DNA from 4 places in the Flavobacterium sp. 120 genome. Region 4 is predicted to be linked to each of the others. Evidence: riboswitches for the same ligand, from Rfam matches in the RefSeq annotation. Region 4 holds a riboswitch; each other region holds the start of a gene.
The links. Region 4 has a riboswitch for S-adenosylmethionine ahead of C8C87_RS01475 (alpha/beta fold hydrolase). Riboswitches for the same ligand answer to the same signal wherever they lie in the genome.

Region 1: it holds a riboswitch for S-adenosylmethionine, as region 4 does, so the genes downstream of both, C8C87_RS06840 (Na+/H+ antiporter NhaC family protein) here and C8C87_RS01475 (alpha/beta fold hydrolase) in region 4, are expected to answer to the same signal.
Region 2: it holds a riboswitch for S-adenosylmethionine, as region 4 does, so the genes downstream of both, C8C87_RS08330 (SusC/RagA family TonB-linked outer membrane protein) here and C8C87_RS01475 (alpha/beta fold hydrolase) in region 4, are expected to answer to the same signal.
Region 3: it holds a riboswitch for S-adenosylmethionine, as region 4 does, so the genes downstream of both, C8C87_RS00090 (hypothetical protein) here and C8C87_RS01475 (alpha/beta fold hydrolase) in region 4, are expected to answer to the same signal.

Annotation. Positions count from the first base shown of each region.
Region 1 is NZ_RBKZ01000001.1:1,592,398-1,596,544, forward strand. Features, by position in the region: gene fabG (3-oxoacyl-[acyl-carrier-protein] reductase) at 1-15, opposite strand, end outside; gene C8C87_RS06840 (Na+/H+ antiporter NhaC family protein) at 199-1,521, opposite strand; SAM-I-IV-variant riboswitch at 1,576-1,672, opposite strand; gene C8C87_RS06845 (hypothetical protein) at 1,800-2,222, opposite strand; gene sucD (succinate--CoA ligase subunit alpha) at 2,438-3,310, opposite strand; gene C8C87_RS06855 (hypothetical protein) at 3,405-3,767, opposite strand; gene C8C87_RS06860 (UDP-3-O-(3-hydroxymyristoyl)glucosamine N-acyltransferase) at 3,769-4,147, opposite strand, start outside.
Region 2 is NZ_RBKZ01000001.1:1,929,484-1,933,630, reverse strand. Features, by position in the region: gene C8C87_RS08340 (VCBS repeat-containing protein) at 1-503, shown strand, start outside; gene C8C87_RS08335 (vanadium-dependent haloperoxidase) at 515-1,852, shown strand; SAM riboswitch class I at 2,517-2,616, shown strand; gene C8C87_RS08330 (SusC/RagA family TonB-linked outer membrane protein) at 2,865-4,147, shown strand, end outside.
Region 3 is NZ_RBKZ01000001.1:9,716-13,862, forward strand. Features, by position in the region: gene C8C87_RS00070 (ribose-phosphate pyrophosphokinase) at 14-955, opposite strand; tRNA gene C8C87_RS00075 (tRNA-Leu) at 1,175-1,254, shown strand; gene C8C87_RS00080 (hypothetical protein) at 1,971-2,291, opposite strand; gene C8C87_RS00085 (hypothetical protein) at 2,319-2,708, opposite strand; gene C8C87_RS00090 (hypothetical protein) at 2,705-3,094, opposite strand; SAM-I-IV-variant riboswitch at 3,086-3,183, opposite strand; gene hsdR (EcoAI/FtnUII family type I restriction enzme subunit R) at 3,438-4,147, shown strand, end outside.
Region 4 is NZ_RBKZ01000001.1:365,532-369,678, reverse strand. Features, by position in the region: gene thrA (bifunctional aspartate kinase/homoserine dehydrogenase I) at 1-1,285, opposite strand, end outside; gene C8C87_RS01475 (alpha/beta fold hydrolase) at 1,305-2,267, opposite strand; SAM riboswitch class I at 2,346-2,483, opposite strand; gene C8C87_RS01470 (hypothetical protein) at 2,715-2,924, opposite strand; gene metK (methionine adenosyltransferase) at 3,685-4,147, shown strand, end outside.

The DNA.
Region 1 (4,147 bases), 1.2 Mb from region 4:
TTCTAGTAATTTCATATTCAAAAATTAGTTTAAATTTTATTTGAAGCTAATCCTGCTATCCGCTTCAATCTTTTATGAACACTAACGTTCACATAAAAGGATTTTCACTACTATCAGGGCTATCTTACACCCGTCAAATATATAATAATTCCCTTTTTAAAAAAAATTCAAAAGCAATTACAATCAAAAATTCAATTCTTAAATTTTAAAGAATCGCTTTGTCCATTTGTCCCAAAACGAAATATAAATAGCCACCAATGTGAAAATTAGTAAAAATAAATGGTACCAAGCATTACTAATTAAGTCAAAGAAATCTAATTTTCCATTAGCGTAGCTCAATATAAGCAATACTTGAGCGCCATACGGTAAAACTCCTTGAATTATACACGAAAAAATATCCAGAATTGCAGCCGTTTTTCTAGGATTCAATTCATATTCATCATTAATTTCTTTGGCAATAGGTCCTGTAATTACAATAGAAACCGTGTTGTTCGCTATTGCTAAATTAGCAAAACCCACTAAAGCACCAATTCCCGCTTGAGCTGATTTTTTACTTTTAATTCTTTTTTTAATTTGAACTAATAAATACGTTATTCCACCCGCTTTATCTACCATAGCTGCTAAACCTCCAGTAAGCATTGATAATAAGAAAATATCAGTCATACTGGTAAAGCCTTCATATATCTTTTGAGTGAACTCCATTAACGTAAACGAACCACTAAAATAACCTATGATTCCTGCCAATAAAGTTCCAATAAGTAATGTTGAAAATACATTAACACCTACTACCGCCAATACTATTACTAATATATAAGGTACAATTGCAATCCAGGAAAAATCATTTTTTGCAATGGCAACAGTCACAATATCCGAGTTTAAATCAAGATAAAAGAAAACCATAATAGTCAAAATTGCAGCAGGAAAGGCAATAAATAAGTTAATCTTGAACTTGTCCTTTAGATCACATCCCAATGACTGCGTTGCTGCGATGGTAGTATCAGAAATCATCGAAAGATTATCTCCTAACATAGAGCCACCTAATAAAGCGCCTGAAATTAAAGGTAATGAAGCACCGCTTTTATCAGCTAATGCGACAGCTATCGGGCCAATAGCTACAATTGCACCCACTGATGTTCCTGTAGCAGTTGATAAAAAAGAAGCAATCAAGAAAATTCCTAAAGGAAAATAAGCAACATCAATAGTATTTATTCCAAGATTCACGACAGCATCAACTCCACCCATCGCTTTACTTACTACTGCGAAGGCTCCTGCTAGCAAATAAATTAAACACATGGTCATGATTTTACTTTCACCACATCCTGCAATCAATGTAGCAACTTTTTCATCAGTAGTGGATTTGAAAAGTAAAAAGGCTGCTATGATACCAACTACAACTGCCACTGGCGATGGAAAAGCATAAAAATCATTCAGAACAATTCCTGCTCCTAAAAAAGTAAAAATAAAAACCAATAAAGGAATCAAGGCAAAGGCATTTCCTTTTTCTTTTGAAAATAAAGTCATAAAAAAAATTTAAAATTAAAAATTATGACGAAAAACAAAGCTAAATATGGGAATGTAAACAACATTTTTTCCAAAGGATTTGGCTTATCGTTTTAGCACCTTGCTTGTTGTTGCAGGTTGCTATCCTATTGAAGGATTCGTGATAACGGGTGCAAAAGTAATTAATTATTTATGAAATTAGCCTAATTTTATTCCAAAAAAAGATAATTCAAAAAAAAGCGCCACATAAAAATGTAGCGCGATTATAATTAAGATGTTGAAAGGCAGACTTTAAATAATTAAAAAGCTACATTCCATTTTGGCAGTCTTCCATTTTCGTCAAGGAAGTTTTGTAAAACTTGTCCTTCTACAAATGTTGGAATCACTTTAGTTTTATCGTTGAATGTCTCATACCAAACCACTTCTAGTGTACTGATGTCTTCAATTTTCATTTGTGCAGGCCAAGAATATTTTCTTCCAGTTTTAGCAAATTGGTGTCCTTCAACAATTTTGTCTTTTAAACCACCATTTTTAATTTTCAAAGTTCCGTTATTTTGAACAGTTCCAGTAGAACCAACCATAATTAACTCTTTTTCATCTCCTACTGAATACACTAAAAATACTCCAGATCCTTCTGATGCATTGCAAACTTCTGCTAAACTATCTTCTGTAGTAAATGAAAACTGATTGCTAACTTTGAATTTTTTTAACTCTTTGTACATATTATTTTATTTTTATTTGAACTGGCTTCGACAAAAAAATACCCCACAAAATCGTGAGGCCCATTAGAAACCATTCGTTTATGTTTGTTCTTATTAGGATTACATCTTAAAAACAGATGCATTTAATAAAGTGCAAAGATATTTCTTTAATTCAATTTATAATAAAAAAGCCCCACAAATTGTGAGGCTTTTAAAATATTTAATTAGAGTTTAGATTAACCTAAAACTTCTTTTACTTTTTTACCAATTTCAGCTGGAGAATCTACCACGTGAATTCCACATTCTCTCATGATTTGTTTTTTAGCTTCAGCAGTATCGTCAGATCCACCAACGATAGCACCTGCATGTCCCATTGTACGTCCTGGAGGAGCAGTAACTCCTGCAATGAAACCTACAACTGGCTTACGGTTACCATCCGCTTTGATCCAATGAGCAGCATCAGCTTCTAATTGTCCACCTATTTCACCTATCATTACGATACATTCTGTTTCTGGGTCATTCATCAATAATTCAACTGCTTCTTTTGTAGTTGTTCCAATGATTGGGTCTCCACCAATACCAATTGCAGTAGTGATTCCTAATCCTTGTTTTACTACTTGGTCAGCTGCTTCGTAGGTTAATGTTCCAGATTTAGAAACAATACCAACAGTTCCTTTTTTGAAAACAAAACCTGGCATAATACCAACTTTTGCTTCACCCGGAGTGATAATTCCAGGGCAGTTTGGACCGATTAATCTTGCGTTTCTTTCTTTAACATAACCATTTGCTTTTATCATGTCAGCAACAGGAATTCCTTCAGTAATTGCAATAATTACTTTAATTCCAGCATCTGCAGCTTCCATAATTGCATCTGCAGCAAAAGCCGGCGGTACAAAAATGATAGTTGTATCAGCTCCTGCTTGTTCTACAGCATCTTTTACAGTATTGAAAACTGGTCTGTCTAAGTGAGTAGTTCCCCCTTTTCCTGGAGTTACACCACCAACAACGTTAGTACCGTACTCAATCATTTGAGAAGCATGGAAAGTTCCTTCGCTTCCTGTAAAACCTTGAACAATTATTTTGGAATCTTTATTAACTAAAACACTCATGATATATTTTTTATGTAGTTTTTAAAATTGTTATGCAAAAGTATAAAATAGTAATCAGTAATCAGTATTCAGTATTCAGTTTTTTGACACTAAATTATGATAATTGACTCATTTGATACCCTCGAAATAGTTTATTGTCTTTTATTTGCCAAATAACCATAAAATGCGCCAATAACATTTCTTCTCTAGGATTCTCAATCGTTTTCACAAAATGAGAATAACGCACCGAAATGGTATCATTTTCACTTACAATATGGCTAATTCTAACCTTTGAACGAACGTAGGCTTTACTCAAATCATTAGACAGACTCAATAAAGAATTATAATCCAATTGAACCAATCCCTTACTGCTGTTCCATTCAACGATAACTTCAGGATGCAAAAAATCTTTTATGACTTCGCTGTCAATTAGCGCATCTGATTTGTAAAATTTCTGAACGATTTCTTTAGCAGACATATTACTTTAGTTTATTAAGAATTTCTGGTATCTTCTTGATATTAGCCAGTTGTTTCAATTTTTCTCTTGATTCTTCTATTGGTGTACCAAAATAGGACTTTCCTCCTTCTACTGATTTTGTAACTCCGGTTTGACCAAGAATAACTGCCTTCGCTCCTATTGTTATTCCGCTTGTGGTTCCTACTTGTCCCCAAATAGTAACTTCGTCTTCAATAATGACACAACCCGCAATTCCAGTTTGTGAAGCAATTAAACATTTTTTTCCAATAACGGTATCATGGCCAACATGTACTTGATTATCAATTTTTGTGCCTTCGCCAATAGTAGTATCGCCAGTAACACCTTTGTCAATAGTACAAAGCGCTCCTATTCCCACATTA
Region 2 (4,147 bases), 1.6 Mb from region 4:
TGGCCAGCAGAGATGAATTAACAGACCAAATTGTTAGTTTGAGACAACGATTCCCTAACTACGAATCGTATTCAGAAGTGACTATTAATGAAATTTTATCCCCAGATCAAATGCAGTCAGCAAAGCATTTAAAAGCGAGTACGTTTGAAACGGTTTGGTTCGAAAATAAAAATGGTGTCTTTATTAAACATATTTTGCCTGTTCAGGCCAATTATGCTCCTGTATACGCCATTGGAATTGAAGATTACAATAATGATGGTAAAGCAGATATTTTATTGGGTGGTAATATAGAGAAAACAAGAATAAAAATAGGCAAGATAGACGCTAATTATGGTGTTTTATTGACTGGAGACGGAAAAGGAAATTTCAATTATAATCCACAGTTAAGTTCAGGTTTGAATGTTAACGGATGCGTAAAGGATATTATTTCTTTACCCTATAAAGGTAAAAAAAGAGTTCTTTTTTCTGTAAATAACCAGCGTCCTGCGGTATATAATTATTAATACAAATCCCTATGAGAAAAATCTATATCGTTCTATTTGTCATTTTTACAGGGAGTATATTATATTCCCAAAATTCAGCGCAATTCACTTCAAAAGACTATGTTTCTTCTTTAAAAAAAGTAACCGATTTGATGGTCAATGATGTTGCGTCACCGGTAGCAGCAGCAAGGTATTATGCTTATGTTACTCTTGCTTCAAATGAAGTGACGTCATTGTTTCAAGTACCTGCAAATTCTTTTTCTAAATCGCTCCGACACTATCAAAAACTGCAAGTTTCAGATACGCTAATTGCCAAAAGTAATGCTTCTTTTGCCACCATATTTACCGTTTTTAAAATGGCGGAAAAATTGTTGCCATCGGGTTCTAAGTTCGCTATCGATGCCGATTCTTTAACGCATTTGGCCATAAAAAAAGGAATTCCTAAAGCTCAGGTCGAAAATACCTCTAAGTTGGTTCAAATTGCAGTCAATCAAATGATGCAGTATGTAAAAGCTGATGGTTTCATTAAGCTCAGCAGTTATAAAAAATACACTCCTTTAGTCGGAGATGGTCATTGGCAACCTACAGCTCCCGGATACATGCAGGCTTTGGAGCCACAATGGTATCGAGTGAGAACCTTTTTACTAGATTCGTCACAGCAATTTAAGCCAAAAGCACCCGCTGCTTTTGATATTAACAAGACGTCTTCTTTTTACAAACAAATGTTTGAGGTTTATACCATTGTAAACCAGTTGACAAAAAAAGAAAAAGCAATTGCCAGTTTTTGGGATTGTAACCCTTTTACTTTACAGCAGATTGGGCATGTTGAATTTGGTTTGAAAAAGATTTCTCCCGGAGGACACTGGATAGGAATTACCGGTATTGCTTGTTTAAAAAAGGAAACCACTTTACAACAAACTGTTTTTATTCATACAGCGGTTGCTTTAACGTTGTCTGATGCATTTATTTCTTGTTGGGATGAAAAGTATAGAAGTAATAGAATAAGGCCCGAAACAGCAATCAATAAATGGATTGATATTCGATGGCGATCATTATTGCAAACGCCTCCTTTTCCCGAATATACTTCTGGGCACAGCGTAATCTCAACTGCTGCCGCTACAATACTCACTCAAATTTTAGGTGATAATTTTTCTTTTACAGACAAAACTGAGATTGAATTTGGTTTACCTGAACGAAAATTCAAATCCTTTTTGCAAGCATCACAAGAAGCTGCCATTTCCAGATTATATGGAGGAATTCATTACAGGGATGCTATTGAAAACGGCGTTTTACAGGGAGAACAAATAGGGAACTACATTGGTCAAAAAATATTAAAATCCAATGATGGGAGTTTTACCTTTAAAAATTAATTAGTATACTATTTATATCCTTTGTCAAAATCAAATTATAGATTAGATTTCATTTTGGCTTGATGGATATAGTAGGGATTTTATAAAGCATAAAAAAACGCAACACCTTTATTTATTGGGTATTGCGTTATTTTTTTATTTAAATTTGTGACCTCTACGGGACAAATTTCTATAAATTTTATGGAAGATTTAAAGAAATTGGCTTACTACATTTAGTAGCTGTCTTTCATTGGCTTTATGAATTTGGTTTGGATGTCCTGTTGGGGATTGATGGAAAAATTATAAAAACTAAATTGGTATATGGCAGTAAATTAATTTTTAGAGAAAATACGAAACTTGAAATTTTTGAATACATCGAAATTTGTACAATAAAAAAAGAAGGAATTCGGCTTTGAACAATAAACAATTGAAGAATTTAATAAACTAACTAATTACAAAAAAAATGATTGAATTATTTATTAATTTGTTCTTTTTAATGATAAGAATGAATTTTCTTCATAAAATCAACATTACTTAAATTTCTTTACAATTAATAAGTTTTTGTTATACAGTTAATTATGGATAATTTTATTTTGTAAATAAATAATTTTAAAAAATAATTTTAAATTCTACTAATTATATAGAATTAATATATATATATTTGTCGGGTAGAAAATTTCTACATGACTTATCCAGAAAGACTGAGGGAGTAGGCCCTGTGATGTCTTAGCAACCTGTTGCCAAATAAGGTGCTAAATCCTTCCGCTTCGGTGGACAGATAAGAAAGATTTCATAAAATCTGAATAAGCTCATTAGTATTAAAATCTTTTATAATTAAAAATGAAAACTGAGCTAGAATTACATGTCAATTCCGAACAAATTAAAATGCCCTCAAAAGAAAAACATTCCAAAGTTTTCCGAATGCAAAGTCGTTAGTCTTTTTTAAACCAATTCCTGTTTATCAGCATTATTGATAGGCCATTTCGACATCGGCCCGGGAATATTTATGTCCAATTTTTTAAAACCAAACTCAATGAAAAAAATCTTACTTGTATTAATTTTTATGTTCAGTATACTTCCTGGAATACTGAGCGCACAGGAACGAACGATCAGCGGTACCGTCACAGGTTCTGATAACGGCGAGCCTTTACCGGGAGCTACAATTATTGCTGCAGAAAGCGGAAAATCTGTAGTTACAGATGTTAATGGAAAATTTTCATTATCCATTACAAAACAAGACAAGTTAGTGTCTGTCAATTATATTGGATACGAAACGCTCGAAAAAAATGCAGGTTCGTCTTTTAATGATATTAAACTGGTTCCTTCCAATACTACTTTAAAAGAAGTACTTGTCGTAGGTTATGGTACGCAAAGTAAAAAAGAATTTACCGGTGCCGCTACAAGAGTAACATCTAAAACAATTAAGGATATTCCTGTGCAGAGTTTTCAGCAGGCGTTAATTGGTAAGGCCTCAGGAGTGAATGTTTCTACTCCGAGCGGAGTTTTAAATGATACTCCGGTAATTAGAATTCGCGGGGTAAATTCCATTTCATTAAGTACAGCTCCTTTAGTGGTTATTGACGGAATTCCGGTTAATTCCGGAGATGTATCCACAACAAGTGCTGTTGCAAATAATCCGCTTGCAGATATCAATCCTTCAGATATTGAATCGATTGATATTTTAAAAGATGCCGCTTCAACTTCTATTTACGGTTCGCGTGCTGCGGGAGGAGTTATTTTGGTCACGACTAAAAAAGGAAAAGCAGGAAAAGCAAAAGTAACCTACGACACTTGGGTTGGAATTACAAGAGCTACCAGACTGCCTAATCTACTAAACAGTACACAATTTGAAACTATAAAAAATGAAGCTGTTTTAAACAGTAAAATATTAAGCGGGAACGAAAATAATACTGCTGTAGCATCGGCACTTTTCTTTCCGTCTTTTAAAGCTGATGGTTCAAGAGTGGACACCAATTGGCAGGATCAGGTATATCGTGATGCTGTTTCTCAAAATCATAATATTAGTGTTTCAGGAGGAACAGACAAAACAAGATATTTTTTCTCAACCAATTATTCCAAACAGGAAGGAATTACAAAAGACAATAATTTCGAAAGAAAAGGAGCAAGATTCAACATTGATCACGATGTAAACAGCTGGTTAAAATTAGGCGGTAATCTTTCGTATAACAATACTTTCAATCAATCTCAAAGTACAGGTTCATTAAGTGGCAGCGGATTGCTGTTAATTGGTGCGGCGCGTCTGGCTCTGGTACTGGCTCCAAACGTTTCTCCTTATAAAGAAGACGGTTCTTATAA
Region 3 (4,147 bases), 360 kb from region 4:
TAAGACTTGTGTCTTACATTATAAACTTTCCACTAATGGAATTGTTGTGGTGCACCATGTGCATAACTTCAGCAAAAAGAGGCGCACAACTCAACACTCTTATTTTGTTTGATTCTTTCTTCAACGGAATAGAATCGGTAACTATTAATTCGCTCAATTTTGAGTTTTCAATTTTTTCGTAAGCCTCGCCAGATAAAATAGCGTGGGTACAAATTGCTCTTACGCTCAAAGCTCCTTTTTCTATCATTAAATCGGCGGCTTTCGCCAAAGTGCCTCCGGTATCAATCATGTCATCTACTAAGATTACATTTCTACCTTTAACCTCACCAATTAATTCCATCGTGTCAATCACATTGGCGGCTTTTCTCTGTTTGTAACAGATAACCACATCTGAATTTAAAAATTTAGAATAGGCATACGCTCTTTTAGAACCTCCCATATCAGGTGATGCAATAGTCAAATTGTCTAAACCTAAACTTTCTACATAAGGTAAAAAGATAGTTGAAGCAAAAAGATGATCCACCGGTTTTTCAAAGAATCCTTGAATTTGATCGGCGTGCAAATCCATTGTCATTACTCGTGTTGCCCCAGCGCTTTCTAATAATTTCGCTGTCAATTTTGCCCCTATCGGAACTCTAGGCTTGTCTTTTCTGTCTTGTCTTGCCCATCCAAAATAAGGAATTACTGCAGTTATATGTCTTGCCGAAGCACGTTTTGCAGCGTCAATCATTAATAACAATTCCATCAAATTATCTGCATTTGGAAAAGTCGAACAAACAATAAAAACACGTAATCCTCTGATAGACTCTTCATATGAAGGCTGAAATTCACCGTCGCTGTATTTTGACATGGTGACTTTCCCTAATGGGATTCCGTATTGCTCTGCTATTTTTTCTGCAAGATAGACACTTTGTGAACAAGCAAAAATTTTAGCTTCTGGTTCTAGGTGTGACATTAATTTGTTGTTTTGTAGTTAGTTAGTGTGTTTCGTTTTACCGAGGTGCAAATTTATAAAATTTATTCAACTCTGAAAGGAAAAAATTAAGTATTTTTAGTAGAACATTTAATATTATTTTTTACATTTGCACCGTGTTAAAGGAATTGATGGTTGATTTAAACACAATCACATCTTTTATTGCGTTGAAATGACTGTTGTTATTTCATGTCTAGCTAAGCCCGGATGGCGGAATTGGTAGACGCGCTGGTCTCAAACACCTGTGGGAAACCGTGCCGGTTCGACTCCGGCTCCGGGTACTTAAAAAGTCTGTAATTACTTGTTTATCAAGTATTACAGGCTTTTTTTAATTGTATTTGCCCGACCATTGCCCGACAAAAGAGAAAGCACGCAAAATAAAGCCATTTTTCAATGTTTAAATTTCTTGTATATTATAGTTGCTGTGTTTTAAATTTTAGAATAAATGGATAGTATAGATACAAACACCTATTAATGTCTTTTTCCTGTTAAGATAGTTTTCATCTCCTTCAACTTATATAACGTTTTTCAATTATACAAAGTAGGTATTAAGTTATAATATTACTATCATAAAGAAGTGACAGTTTGTTATTCTGTAAATAACCTAGACAGGCATTGCTATTCATCAATATAAAAGCGAATAAAAATACCTTAACTGGCCTGTTTTACTATAATGTTACAAATCACTGATACAGGGTATAAAATCCCTCGACCAGTGAACAACATAAAATTTCAAAACAAATCGTAGAAAAACATTTTTCAACTAGGGGGGTGGTTGTTTTAAAAATCGTTTTCCTTTTCAACCACCTACCCCATACTTTATATACAGTCCTTAGCGCCCCTATTTTTATAAAAAAATAATGAAATAGGCCTCTATAGTCTAATCTTGCTATTTTAATTGTTTTGTACAAGCTAAAGTAGCTACTGCCAAAAGCATTCTTAGAAATTTCGCATCAATAAAGTTGGCACTTCTGTTCAATGAATAATTGTTATTGCATTATCTTCTTGCATTAGGTTCAAACATAAGTCCAATATATTTTAGACTAAGTATAAACGCAATTACCATCACTATGATATAAATATACCTAAAAGCTACAAACTTATCTTTTTCAGAATTACGCCTCCTTATAAACTCAAGACATAAAATCATAAAAAATAGCCCTGAAAGCAAATATGGAATATTGTCTGATATATTATTGATGTATCCATAACCAGTGGATTCCTTTTTATCAACGTATTCAAACAAAAGCATGGATAGAAATAGTGGAAATGCTAACTCAATGCTACCTGTGGCAAGTTTAGTAATCGTTGTTTTCATAGATAATTATAGTTTAATGTTTTTTATTTAAATCCTTGGGTCTATTGCTCCATCAATTTCCAGCATAATTGTTTCGTCTGGAAACACTATCACTGTTCTATTTTGTTGCATTTTATTAAGCAGATGTAACCCCAATTTTATAATTTCTTCTTTAAACACCTCAATTTCTAACGGGAATTTAGGGTAGTTAATAAACTCAAGTTTTAAATGCTTTTCGTCTTGACCACTTAGCACAATATTACATTCACTTACAGATGCACTTAAATATATATTTGCTTCATCAATTCTTTGTTTTTGATATTCTTGAAGTTCATTAATCAGATAATCTTTATTGTAATGTTCTTCACTATAACCGATTTCCAAACCAAGTGTTATAATTGCTGTAAAGGTTTTTATTGATTTTGTTATCATTATCATTCTTGGGTATATTTAAACATCTCTATTTTATCGAATGTAAGATTTTGCACTGTAGCAATTGTTCTTGTTGAAAAAGCTCCCGAAAAAAAATAGGTAATTATGGCATATTCTTGATTGATATTTAATCGTTCGTAATTAATAGCTGGATAATACTCATACTGTTTTTTATTGGGTTTTTGAAGTTTCAAAAAAGTACTAACACCAGCTATACTTTGGTCGTATAAGTCTCGTTCTTCATAAACAGTATTGACTTCTTTAAGAGCATCAAAACTCAAATTATAAAACACAATATCAAAATCTAAATAAATTTTAAAGAGGTTGTCTTTAGCTTTATTAGATTGCAAATCGTGCGTTGCTACAAAATTAAATGGTGGTATTTTAAACATAATTTTTCCTTAGTTTAGGCTCATTGTTTCAGCACCTTCGCGTGTGGTCGCAGGTTGCTACTACTCAATTGTAGTTCTTAATGATTTTTCAAATATATAAATTTTAAAATAAATAATAATTAGAGCTGAACAAAAATTCATAATATCATTAAAAGTGGGTATAGTAAAATCCTACAAAATATCGTTTATTTACACAGGTGCAATCAAAACGAATTAAACAGAATGGAAGTGGTATAAAATAAGCAGACCGTTTACGGTTTTCTTCAATTTCATTCCATTGCTTTTTAGTATGTTTGTATGCAATCCAATATATTTAGTTTATTATACTTCAAAGCGTAAAAGGATGAACAAAAAATTATTTTCCGAAGCAGATATTAAAGAGAAGTTTATAACACCTGCAATAATTAATGCGGGTTGGGATGAACACACTCAAATTATTAGAGAGTATTCAATTACTGCTGGGCGTATTTGGGTAAAAGGTAAAATGACTGCAAGAGGAAAGAAACTTTTTGCTGATTACGTGCTTTATATTTCTGGAATTCCGGTTGCAATTATTGAAGCAAAAGAAAATAACCTTTCTATAAAGTCAGGAATTCAACAAGCGTTGAAGTATTCTAATTTAATGGATATTCCTTTTGTATTTAGTAGTAATGGTGATGGTTTTCATTTTCATGACAAAACAATTACGGATGGGGATATAGAACAGACTTTTCCTTTAAATGAATTTCCTTCACCTGATGTCCTTTGGGGAAAATATAAAAAATACAAGGGGATTGTAACAGAAACCGAAGAAAAAATAATTTTGCAAGATTACTTTGCAGATAGTGATAGAAAACCAAGATACTACCAACAAATAGCAATTAACAGGACTGTTGAAGCCGTTGCAAAAGGGCAACCTCGAATTTTATTAGTTATGGCAACAGGAACAGGTAAAACCTATACTGCTTTCCAAATTGCCTATCGATTATTCAAAAGTAAAAGCAAACGTAAAATTCTCTTTTTGGCAGATAGAACTTCATTAGTTGACCAAACATTAAGAGGTGATTTTCGTCA
Region 4 (4,147 bases):
ATTTTTTCACAACCAAACTCACGTTTTTACCGGTAACGGTATTATTGAAAAGAATCGGGACAATTTTATTTTTTATCAAAGCCGTATATGGCTTGTGAAACGTGCTCAAATCCTGTCCAATGATAGAAATTACCGAAACATTATCGGTTACCGTAATTTTATTCACATCTTTTGAATAGAAATCATTTTCGAATTCTTTTTCTAATTCAATCATTGCTTTAGTCGCTTTATCAGCGGCAACGACCAAACCAATTCCTCTTTCTGAAGAACCTTGAGAAATGATGCTTACGCTGATATCATTGTCTCCCATCACTCTAAAAATACGGGCATCAACGCCAGTTTTTCCCAGCAATCCTCTTCCTTCCAGATTAACTAATGATACATTTTCAAGTACCGAAAGTGTTTTAATTCCTTCTTTATTAGAATTGGATGTGATTAATGTTCCTTTATTTTCGTGGTTGAATGTGTTCAAAATACGAAGTGGAATGTTTTTTTCCAACAAAGGAATAATGGTTTTTGCATGAAGAATTGTTGCTCCAAAATTAGCCAACTCATTCGCCTCGTTAAAAGTCAAATGGTCGATTTTCTTAGCATCAAGCACCAATTCAGGATTTGCGGTATAAATTCCGTCAACGTGTGTATAATTCTGTAATTCGTCAGCATTTAAGTAATTCGCAATCAGTGAAGCAGTGTAATTACTACCGTTTCTTCCTAAAGTGGTCGTGTCATTATTATTATTAGAACCAATGAAACCGGTAACAATATTCACGGTAGTTCCGTTATTTTGTTTGAAATAGTTGATGACATTTTTCTTCGAAATTTGTTCCAAAGGTTGTGCATCACCAAATTTCGAATCTGTTTTTATCAATTCGCGAGTATCCGCAAAACGAGCATTTATTCCATTTTCAACTAAAATAGCCGTCAGTAATTTTGCAGAAAGCAGCTCCCCTTTTGATAAAATCTGGTCTTTAATTTTATTGCTGTAATCACCAATTAAGCTTACGCCTTCGAATAATTTTTCTAAGACATTGAATTCCTCAGATAAATCTACCTCTTGGTAATCGTCTTGTTGGTATTTTTTAAAGTCCTCAAAAAAGGGTTTGTAATCTCCGTTTTTAGAAGCAATACCTAAAATTTCTTCTAATTCATCTGTAGCATTTCCACGTGCCGATACTACAATTGCAATTTCTTCTCCTTGATTTACTTTATCGGTAATAATTGCAACTACTTTATTTATTCCGTCGCCATTCGATAAAGATTTACCTCCAAATTTTAATATTTTCATTGTGTTGTGTTTTTTTGGCTTAGAATATATCCTGAAGCAAATTGTGTAATTGTTTGTATTCTATCAAAAAAGCGTCGTGTCCGTGAATGGAAACGATTTCCTGATAGGTGACATTATTTTTATATTTTTTTAATTCCTCGTAAGTCGCTTTATTTTCATTTGCCGTAAAAAACAAGTCAGAATTGATTCCGATGATATGAATATCAGCTTCAATTTTTGACGTTATTTCTTCAAATGAATTGCTGTTTCTGGTAATATCTATCGTTTTCAACAATTGATTCATCATTTTATAAGACGAAATTTGAAACCGTTTTTGAAGTTTTTTACCGTGATGATCCAGCCAACTTTCAACATTGAAAATGGCTAATTCCTCATTAGTGGTTCTCTGAAATTTTGCAGTAAAAGATTCTGGAGTTCGGTAGCAAAGCATGGCATGAATTCGAGCGTCTTCAATAGGTTTTGAAGAATTCTTTAGAATTTGCTCCTGCAAAAAGCAATTGGCAATTAACCAGTCTGTCGATTTCCAATCGGTTGCGATAGGAATTAAATGTTGCGTGATTTTTGGTTCTAAAGCAACCAATTCCCAAGCAATTCCTCCGCCAACAGAACCGCCAATAATAGCATAAAGCTGTTTGATTTTAAGAAAATGAATGCCTTCAATAAAAATTCTGGCAATATCTCTGGTAGTAAAATCCGAATAATTTTCAATAACGGCATCATCAAAGCCATTTCCCGGAACATTAAAAGCCAGTATTGTATATGTATTGGTATCGATAGTTTTGTGCGCACCAATTAAATCATTCCACCAACCTTTTTCTCCCACAACTTGGGAATTTCCAGTCAATGCATGATTTACCAAAACGATTGGAGCGGTATGTAAAGCCGGTCCAAAAACTTGAAAACTTAAGTTTAAGGTAGGATAAAAAGCCCCACTTTCGGTGGTGAAATTTTGTACGGTAATAGATGTTGGTTTATTTTCCAATTTCAAATCTTTTATGATTTTTGATTTGTGTCTGGAAATATTAGAAAGAAAGCTAGAAGTGAACTAGAAGAATTCTTTGTGTTATCTTTCCTTTAGATTCTGAAATATCCCGAGGATTCGGGACAGAATAAAGGTAGAATGCAGCACCTTCTTCGATAAATCGAAGGGTTGCTAAGGCTTCATCGGGTCTAATCCCTCTGCCTTTCTTTATAACATTTCAATACGTTTTTGAACTTAAAGGCACAAATTAACTACTATTTTTTTAAACAACCAAATTTTTATCAAATTGGTTCTAATTGATTTATTGCAAATTGACTTGAAAAAATCGCACGCATAATTATTATCCCGACGAAAGAGAAAACACCATATTAGGGTTTTATCTTTCGTCGAAATCATAATTTGAGATTTACCATCAAAGATTCAAAAGCTAAAACAACCATCACTTTTTTAAATAAAAAGTTCTTCATTTTCTTTTGAATACATTTGGAACAGCAATGAACTCGGCACTATTTTTTGTGCCAAAGGATCATTTTTTGAAATTTCAAATCTTGGATTAGTCAATTCATTTTTTGAATCGATTTCCTTTTTAGTTTTGGTTCTAAAACTAAAGCTTTTTAGTAACCGAAATGCCTTTGGGAAATGTTTTGATGTGCTCATAATCTTTTAATTTATGATGTTAGTTTTGTTTTAAATTATTTTTGAATTCTGAAATTCTCTATGCTTATTAACTAATCTGAATAAAAAAACCCTTTTAGATGCGTATCCAAAAGGGTTTTTTAAGTTGTGTTATAACTTATACTTTTGGAATCAACAGACACGAACGCACATAATGGCATTGGCGCAAATCATATTTTTGACTTTAAAATTATTTGTATTCTGGATTTTCAGGTTATTCATTCTATGATTAATATTGTTTTATTTTCAGCTAAATAGAGTTCAAAAAAAAAGCCTCCCATTTTTTTGGGAGGCTTTTGCTATATAAATTTGAATTTAAATTTAAGCAATACACGACCCACAGGACTTTTCCTGAATGGCTTTTGACATATTACACACATTAAATTTCATGTTTCTTTTTTTGTTGTAACAAATATGCTAACTATTTCTGAATTTTCCAAATAAGTTTTAAAAAAAATACAAAGAAAAACGAACCCAAGATTCCGTTTTGTATTTATATAAGTAGATGAAAAGATTTATGAGCAAAAAAAAGTTAAGATTAATTTGCAATTCAAAATGGTTTCATACATTTGCACCCGAATACAAGAGGAAAAATTTGAACTGATTGCAACCTCTTCATAATGAAATCAATTCATTATGGATACTGAAAATTTTTCAGTAGAAAAAATGCTAAAGCAGAAACTCTTCTTTAGTCCTTTTCAGCAATTATTTTTTCTCGCTTAATTTTAAAATAATAATTATTATGGCCTATTTATTTACGTCAGAATCTGTAAGCGAAGGACATCCAGACAAAATTGCAGATCAAATTTCGGATGCATTAATTGATAATTTTTTGGCATTTGATGCTGACTCAAAAGTAGCTTGCGAAACTTTAGTAACTACTGGCCAGGTAATTTTGGCTGGTGAAGTAAAATCAAATACATATTTAGACGTGCAACAAATCGCTCGTGATGTAATCAAGAAAATTGGTTACACAAAAAGCGAATACATGTTTGAAGCTAATTCTTGTGGAATTCTTTCTGCTATTCACGAACAATCTGCTGACATCAATCAAGGTGTTGACAGAAAAAATCCAGAAGAGCAAGGCGCTGGTGACCAAGGAATGATGTTTGGTTATGCTACTAATGAAACGGAAAATTATATGCCATTGGCACTTGATTTATCTCATAAATTATTGCAGGAATTGGCTATTTTAAGACGTGAAA